DNA from 3 places in the Paenibacillus mucilaginosus 3016 genome. Region 1 is predicted to be linked to each of the others. Evidence: predicted binding sites of a transcription regulator. Region 1 holds the regulator's gene; each other region holds the start of a gene.
The links. The regulator LexA, encoded in region 1, represses DNA repair genes until DNA is damaged. The targets are predictions, from matches to a motif close to CGAACATATGTTCG.

Region 1 (10,621 bases):
AAGAGAAGGCACAGATCCTCTCCACCTTCGACGAAGAGATCCGTGATCTTGCAGGCCGCCGCGGTTACAAAACCTGGGATGTTATCGCCCTCTCCGACGCTACACCGAACCTGGACGAGCTGCTGAAGAAATTCGAGTCCGTCCACACCCACACGGAAGATGAAGTGCGGGCCATTACGGCAGGCCGGGGCATCTTCATCATCAAAGGCACCGACGATGTCGGATACTTCGACGTTGAGCTGGAAGCCGGCGACGTGATCTCCGTACCGGAGCACAAAGCCCACTTCTTCACCCTGATGGAGAACCGCAAGATCGTTGCCGTCCGCCTGTTCATCGAGACGGAAGGCTGGATCGCTCATCCTTACGACGACCCTGCGTTCCAAAAAGCTCAATAAGTCAGCCTTACCAAAAATCAATTACGGTACAGCCTCTGCTTCGGCAGAGGCTGTTTCTTTTGGACGGACAGATCAAGATAATGGGCCCAGCCTCCCTCAAGGACCACGCGCGGCAGAAACGAGCTTCATGAGATACTTGCTGGTATGCCAAAAAAGCTTCGCCCGGTTGGGCGAAGCTGGGTTCAAGCCGAATAAGTGCAAGATTAGGCGATCGAATCGATAATGTCCTGAATATCCCGGAGGGAACGGATCTCATGAACAGGAATAATCTCGTCGGTGCGTGTGATCTCATGGCGGTTGATCCACAAGCTGCGCATGCCGATGGCATTCGAGCCCATGATATCCGTCGTAAGCTTATCGCCCACCATCAGACCTTCCTCCGGCTTGATCCCGAGCAGGCTGACCGCATGCTCGAAAATCGCCGGATTCGGCTTGCCCCGGCCGAACTCACCCGAAATGATGATATGGTCGAAGTAAGGAACCAGCTCCGGTACGCCGGCCAGCTTCTCCTTCTGTAGATCGGGCGATCCGTTGGTCAGCAGGAGCAGCTGATAGCGGCCCTTAAGGGAATCGAGCACCTCGAAGGTTTCTTCATAGACGATCGGACGGCTGCGGCGTTCGGCTGGGAACAGCTCGCCAAGGCGGTAGCCGAGCTCCGGATCGTCGATCCCGAGCGCGAGAAGTCCACGCGTCCAGGAAGCCGTCCGGTATCCCGGTGCCAGGGCCTCCAGCTTGCGGAATTCTTCCTGCTCCCCGCTCGTGAAGTTCGCCCAGAGTCCCTCGAACGGATTAATCCCGATCATCTTCGTGAACGGGAAGGTCTCGTACGACTCATAGAGAGCCCTCGCTTCCCTGCGTACGGCTTCTTCCAGCTTCACCGGATCGACGCCGGTCACTCGGGATGCCTCTTCGCAGGTAGCCCGGAAAGCTTCCTGCACGCTGCGCTCATCCCACAGCAGCGTATCGTCCAAGTCAAAAAGAACAGCTTTGATTCCCATGTCTACAGTCCTCTTTCCCCCATATGGTTAGCTATCTGTCTTTGCTTCTAAAAGCTTAACACTCCATATCCCCTCGCCCCTGAGGCTTAGGCTTCCTGCTGCAGCGCAATGCCATGACGCTGGGCGAACTCGACCAGGTGAGGCCGGGTTTCGTCAACCGGGAATTGGTGATAGACCCGGGAGAAAGCCCAGCGGGCGGCTTTGCCCTTCATGGAGATGACGATCGCATCCTTGTTCACGGCAATCTCTTGAATATCTTCCGCCTTCAGGCTGCGGTCCCCGCCAAACCGGCGGGAGGTGATTGCGTCCTTGCCAATACGTAGGAACGGCCTGCGCAGCCAAAACATGAGCACGGCAAGACCGATGTAGCTCGCCCCGGTGACCCAGTACAAATCATCCGTAGCCGCTTGGCCCCGGAAAGCAATAAAGCAAAAAACACCGGTAGCCACAAGCAGCATGGGCAGTACCCAGCTGCGGCCCCGGAATGTCTTGGCTTGATCGGCGGATGCGAAGTCCGACGAAATAAGCCCCTGTCCGCTCTTCTTGCGCTGAACGTTTGTTACCTTGGTGTTCTTACGAACCATTCGTGACCACTTACGCGACATGACCGAACCCCTTATCTCTCATCTGTACTCTTCCGGCGAAACTTCTCGATAAAGCGCTGCGGATATTCTTCATCAAGTGCGCTGATCTGGTCCAGCCTTGTCCACTGCTCTGAAGACAGCTTCCAGCCAAGCGCTCCCATGTTGTCTTCAAATTGTTCGAGTGTACTGGCTCCGAAAATCGGCGATGTAATGCCCGGCTTACGGATCAGCCAGTTCAAGGCAACCTGAGCAGGTGACTTTTCCGTTTCCCTGGCAATGGCTTTAACCTCATCAAGGATGCGGAAGTTCTTCTCCGTATTGCGAAGCTCCCAGCGGCTCTCCCCCGCCTTGGCCGACAGCCGGCCTTCCGTTGGTTCTTCACCGCGGACATACCGTCCGGTCAGGAATCCACCGCCAAGCGGCGCCCACGGAATGATTCCGACGTTCTCTTCCAGGCAGAGCGGAATCATCTCTCGATCCATCATCCTGCAAACCAGACTGTACTGCGGCTGGATGGAGATAAACCGCGCATACCGGTTGAAGTCGCTGACCGACAGGGATTTCATCAGCTGATAAGCAAGGAAGTTGGAGCAGCCGATGTACCGCACCTTGCCTGCGGACACCAGGTCGTCAAGGGTGCGCAGCGTCTCTTCGATCGGCGTAACATGATCCCATACGTGAAGCTGGTACAGATCGATATAATCGGTATTCAGCCGGCGGAGACTCGCCTCCACCCCATCGAGAATATGCTTGCGCGATAGGCCTACATGGTTAATATCCTGACTGGTCGGAAAGCGAACCTTGGTCGCCAGAATCACATCGCTGCGTTTCTCGCGGATCGCCCGGCCGACAATCTCTTCGGACTTCCCGCCTACATAAACGTCAGCCGTATCAATGAAGTTGCCTCCACGGTCCAGGAACCGGTGGATCATCTCTATCGAATCCTGCTCGTTCGTCGTATTGCCGAACGTCATGGTTCCGAGACAAAGTTCGGAAACCAGAATGCCGCTCCGGCCAAGCACACGATATTCCATAGCCGCCCTCTACCCCTCTCAGTTCTTCCCTTCGCCTTCTTCTTCGTCGACAAACTTGATGTTCTCAAGCTGTGTGCGCAGGTTGGATTTGAAAGAGTCGATATACTTGCGGCGAAGCTCGTTGCGTTCGTCCATCTCTTCATCCGTGAGGCCTTCCGCTTTCGCTTTTGCGGGCCAGTTCGTTAATGCGTTTGACTCTTACATCATGTTCCGATTCGCTCATGCCGTTCCTCCCGAAATTGGTAAGCCGAGGCGCCAGGCGCAGCACACGATTCGGGCTGCAGCGGGCAGGCTTGTATCATTAATACTTTGACATTCCGAGTAGGGATTGTCAAGAGTTCGGAAGGAAACCGGAGGGCTTCCGGAGCAGATTAGGGAAGGAGCAGCTTCTGTCCTGTCTGTAGGGCGGAAGACTTCAATCCGTTGAGCTTCTTGATCTCATCTATGTAATCGCGGATGTCCTCATCCGGTGCATATTCCGAAGCGATCTCCCAAAGTGTATCCCCCTGGTGCACATATACAAATTCGTGCTCTTCCGGAGCGGTGCCGGCTGCGTGCACATCCTGACCGGACACGGAGGCCGAAAGTCCTCCGAGCAGTGCCAGAAGGAGAACCACTATGAAACCCATTGTTGCAGCACGTACGTATGTTCGCTTATTATTATGTTGAGTTCGGGACGCCCGCTCCCGACTCCGATATGTACTTTCATTAGAAGCTCGTCCGATCAGTGCAGTGTTCTGTACCATAACCGACATCCTCTCCCAAACATTTGTTCTCTTTTTGTTCTGAATTCAATTTATCACGAACACACGTTTGTGTCAACGGATTTTCTCGAACTAATGTTTGTACGAACTCCGGTTCTGTGTTATAATTCTACTAATCGATTACCAACAATTGGAGTGATATGGCATGAGCAAGATCTCCTCCCGGCAGCAGGCAATATTGGAGTTTATTAAGAACGAAGTGAAAGATAAGGGCTATCCCCCGTCCGTCAGGGAGATCGGGGAAGCGGTCGGTCTCGCCTCCAGCTCTACCGTACACGGCCATCTGGAACGGCTGGAGAAGAAGGGGCTGATCCGGCGCGACCCGACCAAGCCGCGCGCCATTGAGATTCTCGACGGCTCCATGGGGGACGGCGCCTATGCCGTATCGGTCGCCCACGTGCCTCTGATCGGCCGGGTTACCGCCGGCGTGCCGATCACGGCGACGGAGAACATTGAAGATTACTTCCCTCTCCCAAGCCATTATGTCGGCGACAACAATGTGTTCATGCTTAGCGTTATCGGCGAGAGTATGATCGAAGCCGGGATCCATAACGGCGACTACGTCATCGTCCGGCAGCAGCAGACCGCAACGAACGGCGAGATCGTGGTAGCCATGACCGAGGATGACGAAGCTACGGTGAAGACGTTCTACAAGGAGCGCGACCACATCCGCCTCCAGCCCGAGAATCCGACTATGGAGCCTCTCCGGCTGAAGAACGTAACGATTCTCGGCAAAGTTATCGGCGTATTCCGCAACATTCACTAATTGTACCTTTTCGGACCGGCCCTCAGCCGGTCCGTATTTTTTTGCCCTGTTACCTGAGATAAACGGCTTCACCGTTCTTTAAGGAAAAGCGCTTCTATGAGAAATATCAGATGGCAGAAACAAGCAATGCGAGTTTTACTTTCCGATATTGAACGCCATCGCCTCAAGTCAGCTCATCTGTCTGATGAAATTCAACCCGAGGCCGCTTCCCGGCAAACAACAAAAAGGCCGTTCGCCCGCCGGATGCTCCGGAGGCTGAACGGCCTTCTTCTCATATTAGTACAGCGTCAGGTACTGCTCGCGCTCCCAAGCGTGAACCTGGGTGCGGTAGATGTCCCACTCGATCTCTTTGAGCTCGTAGAAGTGGGCCAGTGCGTGATCGCCAAGCGCATCGCAGATCACATCGTCGCGAAGCATCTCATCAAGCGCCTGCTTCAGGTTCAGCGGCAGGCTTGGAATGCCCTGCTCTTCGCGCTCGTCTTCGGTCATTACATAGATGTTGCGGTCCGTCGGAGGCGGCAGCTGCATCTTGTGCTTGATGCCGTCGAGGCCCGCTTTGAGCATGACCGCCAGCGCAAGGTACGGGTTCGCAGCCGGATCCGGGTTGCGTACTTCCACACGCGTGCTGAGGCCGCGGGAAGCCGGGATACGGATCATCGGGGAGCGGTTGCTCGCCGACCAGGCCACATAACAAGGAGCTTCGTAACCAGGCACCAGACGCTTGTACGAGTTTACGGTCGGATTCGTGATTGCCGCGAAAGAACGGGCATGCTTCAGGATTCCGGCCATGTATTGGCGGGCCACCGTGCTCAGGCCGAGCTTGTCGCTCTCGTCGTAGAACGCGTTCTCGTTGCCGCGGAACAGCGACTGGTGGCAGTGCATCCCGGAGCCGTTCACGCCGAACAGCGGCTTCGGCATGAAGGTTGCATGCAGCCCGTGCTGGCGGGCCACCGTCTTGACCACAAGCTTGAAGGTCTGGATCTGGTCGGCCGCTTTAATCGCATCGGCATATTTGAAGTCGATCTCATGCTGGCCGGGAGCCACTTCGTGGTGGGACGCTTCGATCTCGAAGCCCATCTCCTCAAGCGTGAGCACGATCTCGCGGCGGCAGTTCTCGCCGAGGTCCGTTGGCGCAAGGTCGAAGTAGCCGCCCTGGTCGTTCAGCTCCATCGTCGGATTGCCCTTCTCGTCGGTCTTGAAGAGGAAGAACTCCGGCTCCGGACCTACGTTCATGGACGTATAGCCCATCTCTTCGGCTTCCTTCAGCGCCGCTTTCAGAATGCCGCGCGGGTCGCCCGGGAACGGACGGCCGTCCGGCAGATAGATATCGCAGATCAACCGGGCCACACGGTCCGTCGTAACCCAAGGGAACACCACCCAAGTACTAAGATCGGGATATAAGTACATATCGGATTCTTCAATCCGCACATAACCCTCGATGGACGAGCCGTCAAACATCATCTTGTTGTCGAGTGCTTTCTCCAGCTGGCTTACGGGAATCTCCACGTTCTTGATGGTACCGAGCAGATCCGTGAACTGAAGCCGGATGAAGCGGACGTTCTGTTCCTTCGCGATGCGCAGAATGTCTTCTTTGGTATAGTTCTTGTCCGACACTGTGTATCTCCTCCTTAGACTTATGTATCATGAAATGCATATTAACGGAGAATCCGGGCACCGCCTCAGGCCTAAGCCATAGAAAGTAAGCGGTACCGCGGCTGCCCCGGCCGAACGTTTTACTTGCGGAAAAAGCGCGAAAGTTCGCCTTGAATCAGCGATACCTGGTTCGGACGCTTGCCCCCGCCGAGCAGCTGCTGCTTCAGCATCTTGTGAAGCTGCGAGTCGGTGAGCTCCCGACGCTTGACTTCCGTTTGCTCATTGAGAATGGTCGCATCCTCCGAATCCTTGTCAACCGGAAGAAGAACCTGCTTGATCCCGGCGATGTTGACGCCTTTCTCGATCAAGTCTTTAATTTCCAGCAGACGCTCGACGTCATTGAAGGAATAAAGCCTCTGGTTGCCGCCGGTGCGTGCCGGGATAATCAATTCGTGCTGCTCATAATAACGAATCTGTCTGGCGGTGAGATCGGTCAGCTTCATTACGATGCCGATACGGAAAAAGTGCCATATTTCTGCGTATTTCATCAGTCATGCCCATCACTCCTAAACGCTGAAGGAACCTTACCGTTATTGTAACCTTAGGAGCGAAACGTGTCAAGTTGTGTTAGGTTTGTGCCATATGTCAGCATAAATTACAGAAAACGTTTTTTTGACCACTTGTCAAATTTCCGGCAGAAGCCCCCGGTCGATCATGTTTTGCAGGGCCGTCAGCACCCCCATTTTGCAGTGGGAATAAGTCAGTCCGCCCTGCATATAGGCGATGTAGGGCTCTCTGATCGGCGCATCCGCCGACAGCTCCAGCGACCCGCCCGAGATGAAGGTGCCTGCAGCCATGATCACCGGATGCTCATATCCCGGCATGTCCCAAGGCTCAGGCACTACATGCGAATCCACCGCAGCGGCCTGCTGGATTCCCTGCACGAACGCAATGAGATGCTCCGGTCCGGAGAACCGGATAGCCTGGATGAGATCCGTCCTCGGATCCTGCCAGCGGGGATGCGTAACGAATCCAAGCTGCTCGAACACCGAAGCGGCGAACACCGAGCCCTTGACCGCTTGTCCCACCAGATGCGGCGCAAGGAACAGCCCCTGGTAGATCGAACGCGTCGTCCCCAGCATCGCGCCCACCTCCCCGCCGATACCCGGTGCGGTGAGCCGGTAAGAAGCGAGCTCCACGTATTTCGATTTTCCCGCTATGTATCCGCCCGATGCCGCCAGGCCCCCGCCCGGGTTCTTGATCAGCGAGCCTGCAATGAGGTCCGCCCCCGCTTCCGTCGGCTCCCGCAGCTCCGTAAACTCCCCGTAACAGTTGTCCACAAACACGATAAGGTCCGAACGCACTTCCTTGACGAACCGGACCATCTCGCCGATCTGCTCCACTGTAAACGAAGGCCTCCAAGAGTAGCCGCGCGAGCGCTGGATGCCGATTACCTTCGTCTGCGGGGTAATGCGGCGGGCAATCTCGCTGTAGTCCGGTCTGCCGTCGTCGAGCAGCGGCACTTCGTCGTAGCCGATGCCGAAGTCCTGCAGCGAGCCGAGCCCGTCCCCCTGCTTGCCGATCACTTTATGCAGAGTATCGTACGGACGCCCTGTAATCATCAGCAGTCCGTCGCCGGGCCTCAGCACCCCGAAGAGCGCGGTAGAGATGGTATGCGTGCCCGAAACGAAGTGCGGCCGCACCAGTGCCGCCTCGGCGCCGAACACGTCGGCATACACGAGATCGAGCACTTCGCGGCCCCTGTCATTATAACCGTATCCTGTCGATCCGGCAAAATGAAAGTCACTGACCTTGTGTTTTTGAAAAGCGGAGATCACCTTCCACTGGTTGCGGTCGATGATCCCGTCGATCTCTTTCAGTTTCCCCTGAATCTGCTCCTCCGCCCGGTCCATCAGGCGGAGCACCTGCTCCTTAAACATGCTCCGTATTCTCTCCTCTGTCTCCCTGCGCGTGCTGCGACTGGTCATATGCCGCCAGCATGTAGCCAATTTTATCGTATTCCTTGCTGTTCACACGGACGGTCATCAGCATATCGTCGCCGTCCACGCCGTTCTCAAGCACCTCGCCGACACGGTAGACCAGCGAGATCATATCCCCCTTGTCCGCCGGGATGCGGTAGGTCTTGCTGTCGCCGGCCAGGTGCGCCTCCAGCGTATCCACAAGCCGCTTCAGATCCGCCTCATGGAAGGCCGATACCCGCAGGAATTCCCCTTCCGTCGTCAGCATGTCCGCCTGAGACGGGCTCAGCAGGTCGACTTTGTTGAACACCGTAACGCGGTCCTTGCCGTGCGCCCCGAGCTCCTCGAGCACCTGATCCACGACCCGCATCTGGATCGGCATCATCTCGGTCGAGCTGTCCACGACATGCAGGATAAGATCCGCTTCGTTCGCTTCCTCAAGGGTCGCGCGGAAGGCTGCAACGAGATCATGGGGCAGGTTCTGGATAAATCCTACCGTGTCCGTCAGCACGATCTCCACGCCGCTCGGCAGCTTGAGCTGGCGGGAAGTCGGGTCCAGCGTGGCGAACAGCTGGTTCTCGACGTATACGTCGGCGGCGGTCAGCTGGCGGAGCAGCGTTGATTTGCCGGCATTCGTATAACCGACCAGTGCAACCTGGAACACGCCCGACTTCTTGCGGCGCTCCCGGTGCAGCGTGCGGTGGCGTACCGTTTCGGCCAGCTGGCGCTTCAGCTCCGCAATGCGGTCCCGGATATGCCGGCGGTCGGTCTCGAGCTTCGTCTCCCCGGGACCCCGGGTACCGATCCCGCCCCCGAGACGGGACAGGTTCTTGCCATGGCCGGAGAGCCGCGGCAGCAGGTAGCTCAGCTGTGCGAGCTCTACCTGGATAATCCCCTCTCGCGTGCGTGCCCGCTGGGCGAAGATATCGAGGATAAGCTGGGTGCGGTCAATAATTTTGACGTCGAGATATGTCTCCAGGTTGCGCACCTGCGCGCCGGAGAGCTCCTGGTCGAAGATCGCCGTATTGGCGCCGTTCTCCTGCAGCATCTCCTTGAGCTCTTCCGCCTTGCCTTTGCCGATAAACCACTTGGAGTCGGCATACTCCTTATTCTGCGTCAGCGTGCCGAGCACCTCCACCTGGGCCGTTTCGGCCAGGGCGATGAGCTCTGCAAGCGAGTACTCCGGATCGTAGGCATCCTGCCTTTTTTGTTCCTGTGTGACAAGGGAAACGAGGATCGCACGATCATCCAATTCCGTTGTTACTTCATGTGTCGTTTGTCTCATGGAAATCTCATACTCTCCTTTGCTGTCCTGCGCTCCACCTTCACGTCCTCCGGGCGGATCACCATCAGATCCTGCTTCGACGGCTGCATGTTCGTTTGGTTAAGCAGCCGTACGGCATGGCTGCGCAGCGCCTTCTCGATCAGGTTGCGGACATACCGCGCATTGCTGAAGGCGGTGTCCATCTGTCCCTTCTCGAGCAGGATCTGCTGCCGGATCCGTGCCTCCGTGGCCGGTGTCAGCGAATATTCCCGTTCCTTGATCATCCCTTCGGCGATCTCCATCAGCTGGTCCACCGTATAATCCGGAAAATCAAGCTGGATCGGAAACCGGGAGGGCAGTCCGGGATTGGTTTGCAGGAAAAGTTCCATCTCTTCTGAATACCCGGCTAAGATCAGAATAAATCCGTTTTTGTGGTCCTCCATCGCTTTGACTAGCGTATCGATGGCTTCCTTGCCGAAATCCTTCTCGCCGCCGCGGGCCAGGCTGTACGCTTCATCGATGAACAGGATGCCGCCCATCGCCTTCTTGACGAGCTCCCTCGTCTTCAGGGCCGTATGGCCGATATACTCCCCCACGAGGTCCGCCCGTTCCACCTCGATCAAGTGCCCTTTGGTGAGCACCCCCATCGTCTGCATCAGCTTGGCGATCAGGCGGGCGACCGTCGTCTTGCCTGTCCCCGGGTTCCCGCGGAACACCATATGATAGACCTGCGTGTTGGCCGTCAGGCCTGCTTCCGCCCGCATGCTGGCCACACGTAAGAGCGCATAAATTTCAAAAACCAGCTCCTTGACGTGGTCAAGCCCCACCATCTTGTCGAGCTCTTTCATGATCTCCCCGAACTGGCCCTGCTGGGTCAGCGGCTTGCCGTGAAACCTCGGCGCCGCGGCTGCAAGGGCCGGAGCCGGCTCCGGGGTGCGCAGAACGACCGAGATCTGCCGTGCATTCTTCGTAATCTGGATTCCGTCCGATCCTGGCTGCGTAGGGCCGCTCATGTGCTTCACTCTCCATTCTCGTCATGGTTCAAGTGTTAATGTATACGCACATGAGGGACGGATTGTGACTTAATTCTTTGTGTCCATTGTAAACGGCCCCGCAGCCAAAATCAAAAAGCGCCCTCCCGGTCCGCTCAGCCGATCCTCGTACGGCCGCCCTGTCCGGCCTGAGCCTCCAGCCGCGCGATAACCTCCATCAGCGGCATATCGGCCATTGAGCCGATCCGCAGA
Region 2 (10,621 bases), 2.5 Mb from region 1:
ATACTTTCAATATTTATAAGGAGTTTAAAATACCCTGCGGACTGTTCGCATCATTGGGATTATTTTGTTAGAATGAAATGGAACTGAACGGAAAAGGAAGGATGCATGAGCATGAGCAGCGAGAATTCATTTGATATCGTATCGAAGCTGGATATGCAGGAGATGAACAACGCCATCAACCAGGCGGAGAAGGAAATTGCGACCCGCTTTGATTTCAAGGGCAGCAAGAGCAGCATCACCCTCGACAAGGAAGAGCTTGTCGTGGTGTCCGATGACGACTTCAAGCTTCAGAACGTGCTGGATATTCTTCAGTCGAAGATGGCGAAGAGGGGCATCTCGCTGAAGAACCTCGAGTACGGCAAGGTCGAGGGCGCTTCTTCCGGCACCGTCCGCCAGCGGATCAAGGTGAAGCAGGGAGTAGACCAGGACAACGCCAAGAAGATCAACATCATGATCCGCGATTCCAAACTGAAGGTCAAAAGCCAGATTCAAGGCGACCAGATCCGGGTGACGGGCAAGAGCAAGGACGATCTGCAGGCGGTGATGGCGATGCTGCGCAAGGCGGACCTGCCGCTGGACCTGCAGTTTATCAACTTCCGTTAAAGGACCCGGGTGCGGGGCGGAGGGGGAGGAACCTGCCGGGGCAGCTGCCTCGGGGGCTCCTCCTTCCGGTTTTGACACCTTTTGGGAGCCTATATTATACTGGGTATTACCATTGTTTTACTTGTAAACGAATCGGTTGCCCTGAAAGAGAGACGCAAACGCGACAGCTTGGAGGAAAGTTATGACGGAGAAAGTAAAAGTGGTCACGCTCGGCTGCGAGAAGAACCTGGTCGACTCTGAGATCATGTCGGGACTGGTGCATGAGCGCGGATACTCGCTGGTCTCGGAGAAAGAAGAAGCCACGATCATTATCGTAAATACGTGCGGCTTCATCGATGCGGCGAAGGAAGAGTCGGTCAATACGATTCTGGACATGGCGGAGCTCAAGCAGACCGCCAATCTGAAAGCGCTGATCGTCTCGGGCTGTCTCACCCAGCGTTACAAGGAAGAGCTGCTGAAGGAGATGCCGGAGATCGACCGGGATCGTCGGCACGGGGGATTTTCACAACATCAACCAGATCATCGACGAAGCGCTCCAAGGAAGCAAGCCGGTGTATGTCGGCAACCCGGTCTTTAACTACGAGCAGAAGCTGCCCCGCAGGCTGACGACGCCGCGCTATACCGCTTACGTCAAAATTGCGGAAGGCTGTGATAACGCCTGTACGTTCTGTTCCATTCCGATCATGCGCGGCAAGTTCCGCAGCCGCAGCATGGAATCGGTCCTGGAGGAAGTGCAGCAGCTGGCGGCGCAGGGCGTGAAAGAAATCTCGCTGATCGCCCAGGATTCGACCAATTACGGTACGGATCTCTACGACGGCTTCAAGCTTCCCGAGCTGATGAACCGCGTCAGCGAGGTGCCGGGCATCGAGTGGGTGCGCCTTCACTATGCGTATCCGGGCTTCTTCACGGATGAGCTCATCGATGTTATCGCCGATAACCCGAAGATCTGCAAGTATATCGACATGCCGCTGCAGCACAGCTCCGACAGCATTCTGAAGCGGATGCGCCGTCCGGGCCGCCAGCGCGATGCGCGAGAGCTCATTAAGAAAATCCGCGAACGGATTCCGGGCGTCTCGCTGCGCACCTCGCTCATCGTCGGCTTCCCCGGCGAAACCGAGGAGGATTTCGAGAATCTGAAGTCCTTCATCCAGGACGTGCAGTTCGACCGTCTCGGCGTCTTTACCTACTCCAAGGAAGAGGATACGCCGGCCTCCCGCCTGCCGGATCAGGTTCCGGACGAGGTGAAGGAATACCGGGCGAACGTGCTGATGGAGATTCAGCGCGAGATCTCGAGCAGCCGGGGCAGCGGACGGATCGGACAGGTCATCGACGTGCTTATCGAGAAGTACGACGGGCGCAACGACGTCTATGTGGGCCGTTCGCAGTTCGATGCGCCGGAGATTGACGGCGAAGTGTTCGTAGGGGGAAGGGAACTGGCCATCGGCTCCATCGCGAAAGTGAGGATCACCCATTCCTTTGAATTTGACTTCTCCGGGGAGGTCGTAGCGTAATGAACCTGGCCAACAAGATTACCCTGGCCAGAATTTTTCTGGTGCCAATCATCATGCTGTTCCTGCTCATCAACGTCAAGTTCCCGCATGTGCGCATCGAGCAGTTCAGCATCACCTACAACCAGATTATCGCCGCCCTGATCTTCATCGTGGCGGCGAGCACCGACTCGCTGGACGGGTATATCGCCAGGAAGCGGAAGCTGGTCACGAATCTCGGCAAGCTGCTGGATCCGCTGGCCGACAAGCTGCTGGTATCGGCGGTGCTGATCTCACTCGTCGAGATGGACAAGGTCGATGCCTGGATTGTCATCGTCATCATCTCCCGTGAGTTTGCCATCACGGGCCTGCGGCAGATCGCCCTGCTGGAGGGCGTGGTTCTGGCGGCCAGCAAATGGGGCAAATGGAAGACAGCGGCCCAGATTACGGCCATCATTGCACTGCTTATCAACAATTTTCCGTTTGCGCTGATCCAATTCCCGTTCGACCAGATTGCGAGCTGGATCGCCGCCATCATTACGATCTATTCGGGTATCGACTATTTCGTCAAGAACAAGCATGTGATCAACTTCAGCGATCAATAACTGCAGGAGCACGTATCCCGCCGAAACCGGAGGCCATCTGACTATGAAAGCAGAGATCATTGCCGTCGGTACCGAGCTGCTGATGGGCCAAATCGTCAATACGAACGCACAGTACATATCCAGAGGCCTCGCCGACATTGGGGTGGGAGTCTATTATCAGACCGTCGTCGGCGACAATGTAGACCGGATCAAAGAGACGCTGGCTGTTGCGAAATCCCGCGCCGACCTTATCATCTGCACGGGGGGGCTTGGCCCCACACAGGACGACCTGACGAAGGACGTGCTGGCCGAGGTGCTGGGCCGGAAGCTGGTGATTCACCAGCCTTCTTACGACTACATGGAGAACCTGTTCCGTACCCGGGGCATCACCATGGTGGAGAGCAATATCCGGCAGGCTTACATGCTGGAAGGCACAGACCCGCTCCCCAATGACACGGGCCTTGCCGTCGGCAACGCCGTAACACAGGACGGGACGCACTATATTCTGCTCCCGGGCCCGCCCAAAGAGATGAAGCCGATGTTCGATACCTATGTGATTTCCTGGCTCACGGACCGGATGGGCAGCGTGCAGCCGCTGTTCTCCACGATGATGAAGTTCGCCGGCATCGGGGAGTCCTTCCTGGAGCATGCGCTGATCGATCTCATCCAGGCCCAGACCGATCCAACGATCGCCCCTTATGCCAAAGAGGGCGAGGTCGCCCTGCGCCTCACGACGCGGGCCGCTTCGAAAGAGCAGGCGACGGAGAAGCTGTGGCCGCTCGAGCGGGAGATCCGTACCCGGCTCGGGGATCATGTCTACGCTTCCGAGGACATCACGCTGGAGCTTGAGGTGCTCCGCCTGCTGACCGCCGCGAACAAGACGCTGTCGGTCGCCGAGAGCTGCACAGGCGGCCAGCTCAGCGATCTGCTGACCGCCGTGCCGGGCGGCTCCCATTCGTTCGCCGGCGGGGTCATCTGCTATACGAACCGGGTGAAGAACAAGGTGCTCGGCGTGCCGATGGAGCAGCTCGAAGGACCGGACGCCCCCGGGGCGGTCAGCGAGGAGACGGCAAGGCTCCTTGCCGAGAACGTAAGGAAGCTGGCGGATGCCGATTATGCGCTCTCCCTGACGGGCGTAGCGGGGCCTGCCGAGTCCGAAGGGAAGCCGGTCGGCCTGGTCTACGTCGGGATTGCCGAACGGGATGCGGAGACCGAAGTGGTCACGCTGAATCTGTCCGGCAACCGGGAGACCATCAAGCTGCGGGCTTCCAAAACCGCACTCTACCACCTTTGGAAAAAGATCAAAATCTAGTTGCTAACACAGGTAAAATCAAGTATAATAGGTTGTAACGGAAGAACCGTAACATTTCTGAATGTCGTGTTACGGTTTTTCTTTTGCACCACGACCGAATGTATGTTCGGGAATGCTTACCGCACTTTCGTTTATAAATCACCTGCGGGTGGTACTTAATATGAAAAAAGGACGTGATTTGTTTGGCAGATCGTCGCGCAGCACTGGAGAACGCCCTCCGTCAAATCGAGAAGCAGTTCGGTAAAGGGTCCATCATGAAACTCGGGGAATCCACCCACATGCAGGTGGAGACCATCTCGAGCGGCTCCCTGGCCCTGGATATTGCCCTTGGGATCGGCGGCTTTCCGCGCGGTAGAATTATCGAAGTCTACGGACCGGAATCCTCCGGTAAGACGACGGTGGCGCTGCATGCCATCGCGGAAGTACAGAAGAACGGCGGTACGGCCGCATTCATCGATGCGGAGCATGCTCTGGATCCGCTGTATGCAAGCAAGCTCGGCATCAACATCGACGAGCTGCTGCTCTCCCAGCCGGATACCGGCGAACAGGCGCTTGAGATCGCCGAGGCGCTCGTGCGCAGCGGCGCGGTAGACATTATCGTTATCGACTCCGTTGCGGCGCTCGTGCCGAAGGCGGAGATCGAAGGCGAGATGGGGGATTCCCACGTCGGTCTGCAGGCCCGTCTGATGTCCCAGGCGCTCCGGAAGCTGTCCGGTGCGATCAACAAGTCGAAGACGATCGCGATCTTCATCAACCAGCTCCGTGAGAAGGTCGGCGTCATGTTCGGTAACCCGGAGACCACGCCGGGCGGACGCGCCCTGAAGTTCTACTCTTCCGTACGTCTGGACGTGCGCCGGATCGAGACGATCAAGCAGGGGAACGACATGGTCGGTAACCGCACGCGGATCAAGGTCGTCAAGAACAAAGTCGCGCCTCCGTTCAAGCAGGCGGAGATCGACATCATGTACGGGGAAGGCATTTCCCGTGAAGGCAGCATCGTGGATATTGCGACCGAGATGGATGTCATCCAGAAGAGCGGCGCATGGTACTCTTTCAACAACGACCGTCTCGGCCAAGGCCGCGAGAACGTCAAGCAGTTCCTCAAGGAGAACCCTCAGGTAGCCGAGGTCATCGAGAAGAAGATCCGCGAGAACAGCAACCTGACCGCCGTGGTCGGTCCGAATACGGATGACGAGGAAGAAGACGAAGAATTGGCACTGTTCGAGCAGTAAGATCTGCCTGCTCCAAGGGATGACCTTTGGACGGCGGTCGGCCACGCTCAGATCAAGCCGGGGCAAAGCACCTTTACTCCGAAGGGGTAGGTGCTTTTTGCCTTTTTCGATGGAGGGGAACCCGTGGAAGAGAACAACGGCACGAATGCAAAGGGAATGGATGGGAACGAGGAGCAAGCCCCGCCCCAGGGGGGGATCATTACCAAAGTGGAACAGCAGAAGCGGACGAAGAACCGCTACAACATTTACATAAACGAAGCGTTCGCCCTCTCGGTGCATGAGGATGTGCTGATCCGCCACCATCTGCTCAAAGGGGCGGAAGTCGACACCGAAACACTGGTCCGCATTCTGTCCGAGGAGGAGAAGAACAGGGCTTACCTCGATGCGGTAAGGCTGCTCTCCAGCCGTCTCCGGTCGGTGCACGAGATCCGCAGCCGGCTCAAGCTGAAGGGCTACGGTCCGGAGCTCATCACCGGAACCGTCGACAGGCTGCGTCGGGAAGGCTATCTGAACGACGCGGAATTCGCGCAAATGCTGACGAAGCAGCGTATCGTGTCCCAGAAGAAGGGGCGCCACTTCATCAAGCAGGAGCTTCAGCAGAAGGGGATCGCCAAAGAGGAGATTCAGGAAGCGATTGCCCAGGTCGACGAAGAGACCGAGTATGAGATGGCCCGCCAGCTGGCGGAGAAAAGGTATGCGGGCGAGATGCGCAAGGACCCGCTGAAGGCCCGCCGCAAAATCGCCGGGTTCCTGCAGCGGCGCGGCTACCCGGGTTCTGTCGTCAGCCGGGTGCTGAGCGGACTGCCGCGGCATACCGATGAAAGCGAGTGGGAGGAGCCGGAGGAATCCGGCGATCCATGGGGTACACCTTGACAAGCTTCTTAGCCAAAAGCTAAAATAATCATGTATATTCATTATACGCCAAGAATCCGCCCTAACAGCCCAGGGAGGATTCGAAAGTAAAATCGCCAATTTTTACTTTTTTCTGAAAGGTTGCCGCCTGCCCGGCGCATTCTTTCAGCAGTCCGCGGAGGCGCTCCGAACTTCCGGTTCATGGAAAGCCCCAGGCATCCCATGCTAGCAGAATGGATTAAAAAACCACATTATCCCAAGCTTACCCCTTGGAGAAACAACGAGGGAGGTGAACTGGATGGACCCAGTCCTCACGATCTTGATTTCTCTCTTAGTTGGTGCTCTTGGCTTCGGGATCGGTTATTTTATCCGCAAGTCCCTTGCAGAAGCGAAAATCTCAAGTGCTGAATCAGCTGCCGCACAGATCGTTGAAAATGCTCGCAAAGAGGCGGATGCACTGAAAAAAGAGACGGTTCTCGAAGCGAAAGATGAAATTCACAAGCTGAGAACCGAAGCTGAAAAAGACATTCGTGAACGTCGGAATGAAACACAACGACAAGAGAGACGATTGTTGCAAAAAGAGGAGTCGCTGGATAAAAAATTAGAATCTCTCGAGAAAAAAGAAGAGCAGGTCGCCAACAAAGAGAAGCGAATCGAGGAAACCCAGGCTCAAATTGATCAGATCTATAAAGATCAGGTTTCCGAGCTGGAACGGATTTCGGCTCTGACCATGGAGGATGCGAAGAACATCATCCTGACAAACGTGGAACAAGAGGTTCGCCACGAAACCGCCCAACTCATTAAGGAAATCGAGCAGCAGGCCAAAGAAGAAGGCGACAAGAAAGCACGGGAAATCATTACGCTGGCGATTCAGCGCTGTGCCGCAGATCACGTGGCAGAGACGACTGTATCCGTTGTAGCGCTTCCTAACGAAGAGATGAAGGGCCGGATCATCGGCCGTGAAGGCCGCAACATCCGGGCCCTCGAAACATTGACGGGGATCGATCTCATTATCGACGATACGCCGGAAGCGGTCATCCTGTCGGGCTTCGACCCGATTCGGCGCGAAATTGCCCGCACCTCGCTCGAGAAGCTGGTGGCGGACGGCCGGATTCACCCGGCTCGCATCGAAGAAATGGTCGAGAAGTCCCGCAAAGAAGTGGACGAGCGGATCCGCGAATACGGCGAACAGGCCACATTCGAAACCGGCGTACACGGACTGCACCCGGATCTCATCAAGATTCTGGGACGTCTCAAGTTCCGTACAAGCTACGGCCAGAACGTACTGAAGCACTCCATGGAAGTCGCTTACCTCGCCGGTCTGATGGCAGGAGAACTCGGAGAAGACGTGACATTGGCGAAGCGTGCCGGGCTTCTGCATGACATCGGGAAGGCGCTCGACCATGAAGTCGAAGGCTCCCACGTGGAGATCGGCGTCGAGATCGCGAAGAAGTACAAGGAACACCCGGTGGTCATCAACAGTATCGCCTCGCATCACGGCGATACCGAAGCTACCTCGGTCATCGCCATGCTCGTCGGCGCTGCAGACGCCCTTTCGGCCGCAAGACCGGGAGCCCGCCGAGAGACGCTCGAGACGTACATCCGTCGTCTGGAGAAGCTCGAGGAGATCTCGGAATCGTTCGAAGGCGTCGAGAAATCGTACGCCATTCAAGCCGGCCGCGAAGTCCGCGTCATGGTTCAGCCCGAGAAGGTGGACGACACCGAAGCGTTCCGTCTGGCAAGAGACATTACCAAGAAGATCGAAGGGGAATTGGATTATCCCGGCCATATCAAAGTCACGGTTATCCGTGAAACACGCGCCGTGGAATACGCCAAATAACCGCATACTTCACCTGAGAGAAGTGGCCGCGCGGCCACTTCTCTTTTGTTCTCGTACGGGGACTCTCGCATTGCGCCCGCCCCTGCGCCCCCATCCCTGGCAGCCGAGGCTGAAGGCCCGGCGATCCAGTGGTTGGCCGCCTTAGGCTCCTTAGCGCACGTAGGAGTCAGTCCTCGTACCGCCGCACCCGTGCTTGAGCCCTGCATCCCTGGCAGCCGGGGCTGAAAGCCCGGCGATCCAGCGGATGGCCGCCTTAGGCTCCTCAGCGCACGTACTGACACCCAAGGCACCGCTCAGCCAAGAGCTTTGACCCGGAGGGTCAATGCGGCTCCACCGTCACAGGCAGCTCCCCAAGCGCCCACATATCACCATGCTCGAGTATAGGGCAGGGAGCTGCGAGAGAACACTTCATGTAAGCGTGTCTGCCGGCTAAGGTGCTTCAAGGCGTGGGCGAAGCCATCATGCCTTGAAGCACCAGCGTGGCAAGACGAAAGCGATCCAACCGCGTTCCTCCCATCAACGCCGGCCCCGTCCCTCCTTCGCGCCCTTCCGGGGTCCAGGGGCGGAGCGCCCGGTCCTCCCCCTTCTCTGGAGAAGGGGGAAAGAGGGGGGATGTAGAAAAACTTTAAAGGAGAATAACCCCATATGAGATTATTATTCATCGGTGACATTGTAGGCTCCGTCGGCCGCAAGGCACTCAAGGCTTGTCTGCCGGGCCTCAAATCCAAATACAACCCGACGTGGATCATTGCCAACGGCGAGAACGCGGCGGCGGGCCGCGGCATCACGCAGGCCATCACGAAGGAACTGTACGAGATGGGCGTGCACGGCATCACGATGGGCAACCACACGTGGGACCAGAAGGAGATCTTCGACTTCATCGACAAGGAAGAGCGGATGGTCCGGCCGGCGAACTTCCCGGCGGGCACACCGGGCCGCGGCATCATGTACATCAAGACCAAAGAGGCCGAGCTCGCCGTCATCAACCTCCAGGGGCGTACCTTCCTCCCGCCGCTCGACTGCCCGTTCGAGAAGGCCAGCGAGCTGGTGGCACAGGCGAAGAAGCGCACGAAGTACGTATTCGTCGACTTCCACGCCGAAGTGACCTCCGAGAAGCTCGCCATGGGATGGCATCTCGACGGGAAGGCATCCGCGGTGGTGGGCACCCATACGCACGTGCAGACGCATGACGAGCGCATCTTCCCGCAGGGCACAGCCTACGTGACCGATGTGGGCATGGTGGGGCCGCGCGACGGCATCCCTCGGCATGGAGCGGACCGCCGTCATGAAGAAGTTCATGACCCAGCTGCCGATGCGGTTTGTGGTGGACGAAGGCAAGTGGCATTTTCACGCGGTGGTCATCGATCTCGATCCGGCTACGGGACTCGGCCGCAAAATTCAGCTGATTCGCAAGGACGAAGATGCGGTAATGTTTGAATAACGAGAGGGAAGCCGGTCTATATGTGAATTGACGAAAAATTCAAAACTTTTCGAACATACTCTCTTCGGACAGAAGGAATTAACTTTAAATTCCTAGAATATGATTAATACCGGAAGCAATCATCATTCCCGAGGAGGTACTTTCATGGAAGTATTAAAAGTTTCAGCAAAATCCAATCCAAATTCCGTAGCCGGCGCATTGGCGGGGGTGTTGCGTGAACGCGGGGCTGCGGAGCTCCAGGCCATCGGGGCAGGAGCGCTCAATCAAGCAATCAAAGCAGTAGCTATTGCACGAGGATTCGTTGCTCCCAGCGGGGTTGATCTGATTTGCATACCGGCGTTTACCGATATTGTGATCGATGGGGAAGACCGGACCGCCATCAAATTGATTGTGGAGCCGCGCTAATCCGGCGAGGGCGGCTGCTCTGTTCCGTGCCGTACGGCTGGTTCCATCTCGCAGTATCTCTGACCGAATGATGCCGCTATTGTTCATACTTCCTCTTACGACGAAAGATAATCTACCTCATCCAAGTACCCGAAACGTCCTGTTTACTCCGTAGACAGGTTTTTTGTTCTGTTCGCCTATCCTGCGGTATGACGAAGGGAGACCGGGAACCCCATGAAAACCCCTGTGATCGACGGCCACTGCGACGTCCTGCTCAAGCTGTACAACAACCCTGCGATCGACTTCCACGACCCGAAGGAGGGCCGGCTGGACGTCACCTATTCCCGGCTGCGCGGCTCCCATGTGAAGCTGCAGTTTTTTGCAATCTACCTGCCCGAACGTATAACGGAGGCGCGATTTGACCATTACTTGGAGTATATCGACATCTTCCACAGGCAAGTGGAGCGCCAGGGCAAGCTCCGGCTGGTGCGCACCCGCCTAGATCTCGAGGAAGTGATGGGAGGGCAGGAGATCGGAGGGCTGCTGACGCTCGAAGGAGCGGATGCGCTGAACGCTTCTCCCCTCTATACCCGAATCTTGTACCATCTGGGGGTCAGGCTGATCGGACCGACCTGGAATTACGGCAACTGGGCCGCCGACGGGATTCTGGAGCCGCGCCGGGGAGGGTTCTCGAGGAAGGGAAAAAGCTTTATTAAAGATTGCGGGGATTTGGGCATTCTATTGGATGCGTCCCACTTGTCCGTAGCCTCGTTCTGGGACCTGGCCGCAAGCTCGCCGCGACCGTTCGTCGCCACTCATTCCAACGCCAAAGCGCTGTGCGGTCACCCGAGGAATCTCGACGACCGGCAGCTCGAAGAGCTTATCC
Region 3 (10,621 bases), 2.8 Mb from region 1:
GGAGAGCACCATCTTGACAGGGTGGGGGTCACTGGTTCGAGCCCAGTACAGGTCATCAAGAAAAAACCTCTTCGATTCTCGAAGAGGTTTTTTCTTCTGTTCTCATGTACCGGCTGCGCCCCAAATCTTACGTATAGGGCCATACACATTCCTCCGGCTGCTTATCCCACAGGAAGGCTAAGAATTCCGTATCTTCGAGCTGGTGCATCTCGCTTCGGTCCCGGTATGAGATCCGGCAGCACAACCGGGGCTCAATCCACTGGACCCCTCCCTCCTGCCGCACACGCAGCTCCCGGGCAGCCTGAAGAAAGCGATCCCGGTCCTCCACCGTGAGGCCCTTGGAGACCCGGCCCACCGGTTTGTTCTTCACGGTGCGGAACTGCAGGCCGACCACCAGCTCAAACGGCTCGGAGCGGCAGCCCAGGATGACCGTGTCGATCAGGCGCGGGTGCTTGATCTTGATCCAATCGGAGCTTCGGCGGCCCGGTATGTAGAGGGAGGTCTTGCGTTTCGCCACGATCCCCTCCAGCTCCTGCGCGGCCGTCAGCTCGTACAGCCGGCGGCCCTGGGCTTCCACCGACACGGTAGGCGTGAGGATCCCGCCGCCTCGCTGCAGCAGCTCCCCGAGCCGGGCCTTGCGCTGCGTCAGCGGCTCCTCCAGATGCGGCCGGTCCGTGCAGAGCACGTCAAAGGCCGCGAAGACGACCGGATGCGTCTGGCGGGCGGTACGGATCTTGGCGGCCTGGCTGATCCGCAGCCGGTACGCCCAATCGTCGAAGACGGGACGGCCGCCGCGCAGCACGATGCCCTCGCCGTCGAGGAGGACGGAGCGGACCGGGAGGTCCGCCAGAGCCTCCCGCAGCTCCGGCAGCTTCTCGGTCACGATGCGCCCGCTTCGCGTATAGATCTCGCAGCGTTCCCCCTGCTTGTGCAGCAGCAGGCGCCCTCCGTCCCACTTGGGTTCGAACAGGAACGCCTCGTCATCGAAGGGCTCGCCCGCCGCCTCAGCCGTCATCGGGGCGATTGCCGTCAACAGCATGGATGCTCCTCCTCTCTCCGGGGGATTCCTCCCCCGCCTCCTTGCTCCTTCAGGCGCCTCCCTTGAATACAGTTATGCCTTCGTCGCTAGGTGAGCTCGCTGACCACGGCCTCCGCGGCGGAGGCCAGCGCTTCTCCCGCAAGGAAGATCTGCATTCCCCGGCGTCCCGCGCTGATGCTGACCGGGTCCAGGGCGAGCGCCTTCCGGTCGAGATACAGCGGATAAGCCTTCTTGATACCGAGCGGCGATACGCCCCCGCGGATATATCCGGTCAGTCCCTGGATCTCTTTGACGGGCACCATCTCGACCTTCTTGTTGCCGCTGACGGCCGCCGTTTTCTTCAGATCCAGCTCTTGGTCCCCCGGGATACAGACGACCAGCACGCCGGTCTTATCACCTCGAAGCACCAGCGTTTTGAACAGCTGGCCCGCCGGCAGACCCACTTTGGCCGCTACCGTCCCCGCGTCCAGCTGTTCCTCCTCCCATGTGTATTCATGCAGGGTATACGCCACCCTCAGCTGATCGAGCAGCCGGCAGGCATTGGTTTTGGACGCCACAGGAATCCCCTCTCTTGTTTTCTTCTCAGTTCATTCCCTTTCCTCGCTTCCCCCTATCATACCATAATCTCCCCGGCGTCCTGCAGTCTGCTGTGTTCATGCAGTCTGGCAGCCAAAAAACAGCGTACGAAGCATGAGCCCGTACGCCGTCTATGGGTACAATCTGTCGGATCTTGTCCTTGTTCCCAGAAAATTACACAATCTTCCTATGATTCGACAATTTTCCTGCCCCTCACCGATTCAGGTTTGTCGAATGAGGGTAAGGGAGAATAACCGCTTCATCCAATGTTCTTTAAATATGTGTCATACTGCACCTTCCTGAAGCATACACTTTGTCTATAATTGTCATAATGTGAATAAAAGGAGACAACCCCTATGTACTATTGCATCGTATGCAAACAGCTGCATTCGTCCGAGTCGTCCCCGGATCACATGGTATTTACGACAGGCTTCCATTACGTTCATGACAACCTGTACCGTGCCGGTATGTGTGTTCGGCTCTCTAAGCGCGCAGAGACGCCCGCACCCGTAAACGTACTGCAGTCCACCTCGGCCTGATCTCATCCTCCCCGCGAGGACACGGCCGCATCGCTCTGCCGAACCCGTCCGCCGCCCTTTACCTTTCCCAGGCTTTCGGCACCGTCTTCGGACGCAGAGACCGCCTCTTCTCAAGCGGCGACCGCTTCTTCTTGGCTTCGAGCAGGGAACGGATCTCCATCATGAGCAGCCTCAGCCGTTCCCCTTCATCTCTTCCGTTCGTCTTCAGTTCATCGTACAGATTGCTCTTCACTGCCTCCAGCTCCTTACCCCGGCCCAGCCTCTATCCCGCAGGACAAGCTACGCACCCCTGCCCCGGAGCGGCTGATATGCCAATATTCCTCCGAGTGCAAAGCTGCGGACGGCCCTGCGCTCCGTACAATAGGCCAATACATAGCTTCCGTGCACCGACAAAATCCGGACGACCCGCTTCGTGAAGCGCTCGGCTCCATCGGAATAAATAAGCTCCACCATGCTTCCCTTGTACTTCTGCATCCAGGCTTCCAACAGCCATCCCTCCTCCGGAACAAGAACACCCGTTCTCTTGTAATCTTATTATGCCAAACATTCGTTCGTATTTCAAGTGGTACATTCCGCTCATTTTGGTGTAATATCTTAACAAAACGCCGATGCTAAGAGCAGGGGGAATCCTTATGAAAATCATGATAAGCGTGGAGGAAGCCATGCAGCGCGGGATCTGGCCGCAGCTGCTGAAGATGTTCGGACGGGACCCTGAGGAGGATTTCTGGCCGAAGGAAGAATTCATTCTCACCGAAGATCAGGCGGCGGAGCTCAATCTGATCCCCAGAGCCTGAAGCAGCGCATACAGCAAAGAGGCACCTCTCTTAGGAGAAGGCGCCTCTTGTTTTGTTCTTGGCTATGTACCGTCACCGTTTGGGCCGGCCGCGGCTTCCCCAATCGATGGAGCTGTCGCGCGGGTCCGTGATGTTAATGTCCTCATTGCGGACCGTCTGGAGCAGGTCGGCGATCGTCCGGTCCAGCAGTTCTCCCTTATGCCTGGAGAACAGCCGCCGCCGTTCTTTCATCAGAATCTCCACAATGAGCTTCTTCTGCTGTTTGCTGAGCAGCATGGCCCTCCCGCCTTACCGTGTGGATTGGAAGAACTCGATCCACTCTCCGTCCGGACCGTGGAAGAAGAAATACCGGGAGCCGTTCGGCAGCGTGATGATGTCCTCATCGATCCGCTTGACATCCAGCTTCCCGATCCGCTCGAACTCCTCTTCGATATCGTCCACCGTGAACGCCAGATGATGCACCTTGCCCTCCTGGGGAAGCCCGTCGTTATACCCCTGGATGAGCTCCACTTCCGTCTCCCCCTGTTCGCCGAAGCCGAGAAACGCCAGCTTGATGACGCCGTTCGTATGAAGCAGGGTGTCCTTCAGCTTGAGGCCCACCACTTTCTCATAAAACTCGACGGAGGTATCCATATCTTTGACCATAATGCCGATGTGCTCAATTCGGGTGCGTGCCACTTCGCCAGCTCTCCTCTCATATCCCTTGGTTTTCACCGTATTATACCATACCCGGCCTTGGCTCGGCTTCCTTCCGAGGATGCTGTCGTTCGCCTGAGCTTCCTCCCGGCTTGCCGTCAATGAGCCTTTAGGGCAGGATGCTTCTGGGCACCCCGCCGCTGTTGCAGGCATATAGTGGTAGAAAAACCAACAGCGATTCCCTAGGGAAATCGCCCTGAAAGGATGCGGCTGCTCCATGAACCGTAATGCGATACTTCGAGCTCTTGCTCCATCGGAGGCCGGATACGGCGCCTCCCCCTCTTCTCCTGTTCCCGGGCCCGCCAACGAAGCTCATACCCTCCAGCAGCTCCTTCAGCATGGCATAGACCCGGTCAGTGCCTCACGGATCGTGGAATCCTGGGAGGCCGGCGAGCTGTTTCCGCCGTACCAGAGCGGGTCGGTGTTCCATCTCTGGGGCAAGTACCTCGTATAACCGGCCTTCAGCTGTCATTGCGGGCCCGCAGCAGCTGCCGGATATGCTTCACCCGGGATTCCGCCCGGACGGAGCGGTTCGAGCCCACCTGAACCATGGAGGAGGAGGAGACGGCGGTTATCCGAACCCGGTCCACCTCGATCCGGGCACAGGTCTGTCTTGCGGTCAGGCTTACGGGCTGCTCTTCGGAAGGCAGCGGAATCGGCATAACGAACAAGGGAAAGTCTTCAAACTTTCCCTCATTCCCGTAATAACGAGGGATTTCCCGCTGCACGGCCAAAGCCAGTGAGACCGGTGCAAAATCGACCAGATCCCCTATCAGCAGCGTGGACGCATAGCCTATATCAATGACCCGGATGCTTCCGACGACGGAGGTCCTTATCCCGCTGCTCACTCGGGCTCCTCCGGGTTTAAGGGCTCCAGCGGACCGATAATCAGCGACTCAGGCGGTGTATCGAACACGCTGGAGAGGCGGATAAGGTTCGCATCACCGATCAAGAACAGGGAAGCACTCGCTACCCCTGTAATATGTACGTTGCCCACATGCAGCCCTTTGTTGTCCACGAACAGATTCATGTCCCACCCTCTCCCTTCAGATCAGCTTGCTTCTTCACAAAATACTGCTGCATCCCCCTGCGGACGTCTTCGATCACCCGGGTTTCGACCCACTTCTCCTGCTCCTCCGAAAGCTCGGGCTGTTCTGGATCCCCTGCGGATTTCAGATAATGATCAATCCTTGGCCCCACCTGGTTCTGGAGATCACCGATCATCATATTGTGAAAATCCTTGCCAAACTCCACGCCGTATTGGCGCTCGAGCTCACTGAGCTCAGCCGGACAGGACCGTTCCAGATAATCGAAAACGTTCTTCTGGATACGTGAGAAGGACTCGGACTTTGAGGTATTCGTGCGGATCGTCTCCCCGCCCGCGGTGGCATCCTCCAGGGAAGCCGCGCCAAGACCCGCGGGAGAGAGTCCCACATTCAGCGTTCCTTCGAGCGTATCCACCTTAAGCTGATCAAAATTGTATTCGATTTTCTCGATGGTAATCCCCTTCTGTTTCTTCAGCGTCTCCACTTCCTGTGCCAAGGATTCCACCCGCATCTCCAGCCAGCGGATTCGGTCCGTCTGCCAAGCCAGGTATTCGTTCAGCTTTCGGAAGTACGACTCGGGAGTCATGAGGTTCATCGATTATTCCTCCGTTTCACCTGGGTGATGGCAGCGGAACCAAAGGCAGGGGAGATTGTTCCTCCCCGCTTGCCCCCCCTTCAAAGCCCGGAGCCGGCCCGGTGAATCCGCCCGTATTGTATAAATTGGACAGCGATCGGATGGTGCCCGCCGTTCCAATCTGCAGAACGGATGAATTGGACACGGACCCTATTTTCAATTGGTGGATCACGATCTGTTGATGGATCACCAGCTGCACGACTCACACCACCGCCTTATCTGCCGACGTGATCGTAGAATCGGCGAAGTCCGCGTCATAGGTATTGGTTGTGCTGACCATATTATAAATCCGCAGTCCGTCGCCCGTATTGAATGAGCCTGCTCCGGCAAAGGTTTTGGCCGCAGAGTTCGGCGCGATTTGGATCGAGTCGCCAATATGCACTACGGAGCCTGTACCGACGTTGACAATCTTGATTGCACCTACGACTGCCGGCATGAGCAACACCCTATCCGTTATTGGATTTGATACAGTATATGATTCTGTGCCTTCAAGTATGTTTTTGGCGGGGGAGCGCTCCGCAGGCAATCATGCTTTGGTGCGCGGGGTCATATACTTGAAGCAGCGAGGAGTTGATGACATATGGAGGGTCCGAACCCCAATCCGTTCGAGATGAATTGGAAGCAGTTCGAGCAGTTCTTTGGCGGCAGGATGCCGTTTGCCGGCCAGGCCGGCATGCCGGAGGCCGGTGAAGGGATGGCCTGGGTGGAGAATTACGTGAAGGACGTGCTGCGTCAGGCGATACCCGCTGCGGAGGCGCCGTCCATCAAGCATCATTTTCACTCCGAAATCTTCGATACCCATAAGAGCGTTATCGTCAAAGTGCATATTCCCGACCGGGCCCAGGCACGCCAGCTGCGTCTCCTGCTCAGTGTCAGCCAGGTGCGGCTGGAGAACCTCCCGGATGATAATACGCAGACGATCCGCCTCACCTCGCCCATCGTCCCGGGAAGCTGCAAAGCCGTCTACCGCCAAGGTGTCCTGCAGCTGCATCTTCGCAAACAGGCCGCCGACCATCTGTTTCATGAGATCGATATCCGCTTTTCCTGAAGAGCTCCGGCTGCCGTGCAGTAACCTTTGAATAAAAAAACGCGCACCGTCCGTCTCATCCGTATAGATGAGCGCCAGTGCGCGCACGTTCCCGAATCATCGGAAGGCCGAAGCCTCCGGCTAATTGTTCGCCGTGTTGTTCGAATCAGCGATATCGGGATCCAGGGTGTTGGTGAAGCTTACCAGGGTAAAGGTCGCACTGAAATCGCCGGTATTGCCGCCGCCGGCGCCTGAGGCGCTCTTGGAAGTGCTCTTCGGGGTAATCTGCAGCACGTCGCCGAAGACCAGCTCCCCGTCGTTGCCCGTAATCTTGATCGGTGCCAGAATAATGGAAGGCATAGGGCTTCCTCCTCTGCTTGTAGTGATAAAGTATATGCGAGCGCCCACGAAAAACAACCGTCCATCCTGGCAAAATGAAAAAGGGTTTATCTCCCACGTCCGAAGACGAAATGGAGATAAACCCTATAGTGTCAAAAGCATCTGCCGAAGACCGGGATCGAACCGGTACGGTGGTCACCCACCGCAGGATTTTAAGTCCTGTGCGTCTGCCAATTCCGCCACTCCGGCATGAGAGTGGTGGGCCCTGAGGGACTCGAACCCCCGACCAATCGGTTATGAGCCGACCGCTCTAACCAACTGAGCTAAGGGCCCACAATGGAAGCAGGATGTTTGGTTGCGGGGGCAGGATTTGAACCTGCGGCCTTCGGGTTATGAGCCCGACGAGCTACCGGGCTGCTCCACCCCGCGCCAGTTAGAGATCCAATGCTTTATGGCGACAAAAATAAATATACACCATGCCAAACACAGGAGTCAAGTATAAATTTATACCGTATACCGGACGCCGAAACGCCCTTTGCGCGAACGGAATACCTGCACCTCGGTCGGGCATTCGTATCCATAAATCCACCAGTCCTCTTCCATCCGCTTGGCCAGACAGCCTGCCTGAAACTTGCTGTCGTATAATTTTACCCAATAGATCCAATTCATCGGTTCACGCTCCGCTTGCCAGCCGTTGATGATTTCCTTCCCTTATCATAACCAAAAAGAAGCTTCCTTATTTGGGAGAGAAGCTTCTTCTTGTGCACGGTGTATGAATGAAACCCGGAGCAAGCAGCGGTCAGCTTGCATTCTCCTCCGGTTTGGCGATGTAGGTCACGACACTTTCCTTCTCTTCGAGATCCCGCTGGTGGTGTGCGATACGGGACGAAGCTGAAGAAGCGATGGCGGCGACGAGGTCATCAAGGAACGTATGCACCTGCTTGCCGTTCTTCGTATCCAGCCGCTTAATGATGCCGATCTTATGCTTGTCTAAGTGGCCGAAGGTCGTGACGGCAATGCTCCCGTAGCCGAATACCGAGCCGAGGGCGAGCGTTTCGTCGCACCCGAAGAGGCCTTCATCCGACTCGATGATCGACTGGATCGGTTCCGACAGCAGCCCCTTCTCGGTCAGCATGTCGAGCTCGATCCCGACCAGAATCGCATGCTGGAGCTCGCGCTTCTTCAGCACCGCGTGCACGGAACTCACGCAGTCCTCTAAAGTCAGATGGGGCTGGTAAGGCAGCTGCATTTCCCGAACGATCTCGGCGATATCTTCTATGGTAACCCCGCGCTCTTCCAGTTTCTGATAAACGGCGGTTTTGACTTCGACGCTGTGAACCTGACGCTTCATGGAGATCGCCCCTTTTACCGGAATGCGTTCATTATAACATACAATGATAGCGCTTGCATTAGGCTCGTGCAGGGAAAAGGGACATCTTTTTCCACGGAAGGTTTTTCCCTTGGAATGCTTGCCCAGCAGGCGTTATAATGAATAAAAGGAGGGAATCCCATGTTCTATGGTATCGCCGTATTTCCGTCTCAAGAAATAGCCGAGATCGCAGCGCCGCTGCGCAAACGATATGATCCCCGCGACTTTCTGATCCGTCCGCATCTCACGGTGTACGAGAAGCAGGAGTGGACGCACGAGCAGCTGAATGACGCCATAGCCGTTCTCCATTCCATCGCAGGCGCCTGGAAGCCGTTCCCGCTTCACTTTAACCGGTTCTCCAGCTTCTATCCTGCCAGCAATGTCATCTATATGGCCCTCTCCGATCCGGAACCGATGCGCCGCCTGCATGAAGCCATCGCCCAAGGTCTCCCGCGGCCCGTACCGAAGACTTACACGTATACGCCGCATCTGACGGTCGCTCAGGAGCTTGGTGACGACGAGCTCCACGATGTCCTGTCGAGCCTGAAGAATCAGACGCTGGACCTGCAGTGCACGGTTGACCGGTTCACCCTGCTGCGTCAGGAGCAGAACGGCGTCTGGAAGACGATCAGCGAGTTTGTGCTCTCATAGATTTATACCTAAAGAATCCGCCCTGCGAGGGGCGGATTTTTTCTGTTCCTGATCCTTAAGGAGTTTGGGCGCTTGGCCAGGAACGGACGGCAAAAAGCCGGCCTCTTGGACCGGCTGATCTGCGGTATAAGTAAAGATAATAGTGCAAGAGACAGATTCTACTGTTTGAATGTGCCTACGAGTCGTTTCGCCACTGCGCCATTTTCAGTTGTGAAAGTTTCATATACTTTGATCATAAGCGGGAAACTTCCTTGTGTATTCGTACCACCAAAGGTAAGCTTGTTCTCCCCAGGCAGCAGTCGCCCTTCTCCGATGAAAGGTTTGGTTGCCGTACCTATGAAACTGCCCAAACCATCGTAGAGCTCGAAAAGGAGTCCCGTGGAGCTGGCATCAAGCTGCACCAGATCCTGACGCTTTAGCTCTACAAAAGGTCTTGCACTATAAACGTAACCCTCCGCACTATACGCATAGGAGAGATTTAGGATTTTGAGGGTTACCTCGTACGGATAAGCGACAATGGTTTGATTGAGATCACCCGACGGCTGCAGCGGTACCTTGTATGCCGCGATGGTTGTCTTGTAAGGTGCAGCCAGCTTCGGATCCTGTACTTTCACTCCTAGATCCGTACCAGGCTCCGATAATGGAACCGAATAAGAGTAGTTGATCATGATAGCCGATTTCGGAAGAATCTGCGCGGTAGAGATCTTCTGTCTCGCCCCGGTGTACTCATAGCCGTCGCTGCTTACGAGATCTGCTTGGAAAGTCGGCACCGCCACCGGCTTATCACTCTTGTTGTACAGCTTGAACTTGGCGGTGACCGTCTTCGCGCCTTCTTCGGTATTCTCGTACATATCGAACTGTGCCACCGACACATCCAGCTCCGCCGGAATCAGCTCGCTGCGCTTGTCGAACTGCATGACATCGCCGAGATTGTAAGGCACAACTCTCGTATCCGTCGGCCCGGCCGGCAGCAGAATGTTCAGCCGGCCCACGTAGTAACCGCTGCGGGCCGTATTCACGGCACTCATCGCGCTTGCAGCGCCTGCATCCCCGCCGCCTGCTGCCGCCGCATCCGTACTGCCCGCGCCGGCTGCGGTGCCGGCGGACGAGCCTGCCGCGCTGGCGGCAGATGCCGCTGAAGAGTCGCCTGCCGAACCCGCTGCCGCGCCGCCGAACTGCTCCTCCGTCAGTACGTTCAGCGAGGTCAGCACCGTATCCTGGTCCGTCGGGATCGCGAAGTGAATGTACTTCTCTTCCTTCGGCTGAAGGGATAAGGCTCCCTGCTCTACACGCGAGCCCGCGAACACCTTCTCTTCGTTTCTGCCGTCGATGACGAACGCAGGAATCTCTTCCTTCTTTGCGGATGGATTATAAGCGAGCAGCTGCACGACGAAGACCGTGCCGTTCTGCGTCGATTCCTTCTTGATATTCACCGGCGTGTACTGGATCGGTGAAGTCAGAGTAGGAATGACAAATGCGTCGGACCATTTTTTCACGGCCTTCGGGTCGGTAATGAGCGATTCGCTGCCCTGCCATACGGTGCCGGTTATCGGAGCGGCCACGATCACGGTTTCCGTCTTCGGATAGACGTACACGTCCACGTCCGTCCAGTTGACTTCCGTCAGCGTGATCTCATCCGTGCGGTCTACAACGGAGATATAGCCCACCTCGGTGGTCGCTTTCGGCTGAATCGATTTGGGGCTTCCGGCGCTCGGCTGCAGCGTATAGACAGTGCCGTCGCTCGATTTGACGCGGAGCTCATAGTCGGGCACACGCGTAACGCTGCTGCTGTTATTCTTAAGCCGTACGACGACCCCAAGGCGGGTTCCTTCGTCCACCTTCTCGTTCAGCACGGCCTTCACTTCAAAATCAAGCAGGTCCGTCAGCTTATAGCTTACGACCGCCGGCACA

Region 2: a site for LexA is predicted at 4,082-4,095, ahead of recA (recombinase RecA). Genes of this name have one in related genera too.
Region 3: a site for LexA is predicted at 2,695-2,708, ahead of PM3016_RS26210 (WYL domain-containing protein). Genes of this name have one in related genera too.

Annotation. Positions count from the first base shown of each region.
Region 1 is NC_016935.1:3,589,851-3,600,471, reverse strand. Features, by position in the region: gene PM3016_RS15685 (1,2-dihydroxy-3-keto-5-methylthiopentene dioxygenase) at 1-395, shown strand, start outside; gene PM3016_RS15680 (HAD family hydrolase) at 599-1,393, opposite strand; gene PM3016_RS15675 (hypothetical protein) at 1,480-1,998, opposite strand; gene PM3016_RS15670 (aldo/keto reductase) at 2,010-3,011, opposite strand; gene PM3016_RS41375 (DUF896 domain-containing protein) at 3,030-3,146, opposite strand; gene PM3016_RS15660 (LysM peptidoglycan-binding domain-containing protein) at 3,383-3,586, opposite strand; gene lexA (transcriptional repressor LexA) at 3,921-4,541, shown strand; gene glnA (type I glutamate--ammonia ligase) at 4,818-6,155, opposite strand; partial or broken gene PM3016_RS15645 (MerR family transcriptional regulator) at 6,275-6,689, opposite strand; gene PM3016_RS15640 (methionine gamma-lyase family protein) at 6,818-8,074, opposite strand; gene hflX (GTPase HflX) at 8,067-9,398, opposite strand; gene PM3016_RS15630 (AAA family ATPase) at 9,395-10,390, opposite strand; gene PM3016_RS15625 (HAD family hydrolase) at 10,525-10,621, opposite strand, start outside.
Region 2 is NC_016935.1:6,093,828-6,104,448, reverse strand. Features, by position in the region: gene PM3016_RS24905 (YajQ family cyclic di-GMP-binding protein) at 112-603, shown strand; partial or broken gene rimO (30S ribosomal protein S12 methylthiotransferase RimO) at 785-2,114, shown strand; gene pgsA (CDP-diacylglycerol--glycerol-3-phosphate 3-phosphatidyltransferase) at 2,114-2,695, shown strand; gene PM3016_RS24890 (competence/damage-inducible protein A) at 2,739-3,986, shown strand; gene recA (recombinase RecA) at 4,169-5,218, shown strand; gene PM3016_RS24880 (regulatory protein RecX) at 5,342-6,091, shown strand; gene rny (ribonuclease Y) at 6,369-7,910, shown strand; partial or broken gene PM3016_RS24870 (TIGR00282 family metallophosphoesterase) at 8,556-9,351, shown strand; gene PM3016_RS24865 (stage V sporulation protein S) at 9,496-9,756, shown strand; gene PM3016_RS24860 (dipeptidase) at 9,970-10,621, shown strand, end outside.
Region 3 is NC_016935.1:6,384,420-6,395,040, forward strand. Features, by position in the region: tRNA gene PM3016_RS26190 (tRNA-Val) at 1-55, shown strand, start outside; gene PM3016_RS26195 (ATP-dependent DNA ligase) at 128-1,039, opposite strand; gene ybaK (Cys-tRNA(Pro) deacylase) at 1,126-1,596, opposite strand; gene PM3016_RS26205 (DUF3973 domain-containing protein) at 1,972-2,154, shown strand; gene PM3016_RS38840 (hypothetical protein) at 2,213-2,386, opposite strand; gene PM3016_RS26210 (WYL domain-containing protein) at 2,434-2,640, opposite strand; gene PM3016_RS38845 (hypothetical protein) at 2,787-2,948, shown strand; gene PM3016_RS26215 (hypothetical protein) at 3,021-3,224, opposite strand; gene PM3016_RS26220 (VOC family protein) at 3,237-3,626, opposite strand; gene PM3016_RS26225 (hypothetical protein) at 3,862-4,098, shown strand; gene PM3016_RS26230 (spore germination protein GerPE) at 4,106-4,492, opposite strand; gene PM3016_RS26235 (germination protein GerPD) at 4,489-4,674, opposite strand; gene PM3016_RS26240 (spore germination protein GerPC) at 4,671-5,285, opposite strand; gene PM3016_RS37585 (spore germination protein GerPB) at 5,302-5,523, opposite strand; gene PM3016_RS26245 (spore germination protein) at 5,527-5,760, opposite strand; gene PM3016_RS26250 (hypothetical protein) at 5,905-6,372, shown strand; gene PM3016_RS26255 (spore germination protein) at 6,493-6,711, opposite strand; tRNA gene PM3016_RS26260 (tRNA-Leu) at 6,854-6,939, opposite strand; tRNA gene PM3016_RS26265 (tRNA-Ile) at 6,947-7,023, opposite strand; tRNA gene PM3016_RS26270 (tRNA-Met) at 7,043-7,119, opposite strand; gene PM3016_RS38850 (hypothetical protein) at 7,195-7,359, opposite strand; gene PM3016_RS26275 (phosphatidylglycerophosphatase A family protein) at 7,490-8,041, opposite strand; gene PM3016_RS26280 (2'-5' RNA ligase family protein) at 8,201-8,710, shown strand; gene PM3016_RS26285 (hypothetical protein) at 8,869-10,621, opposite strand, start outside.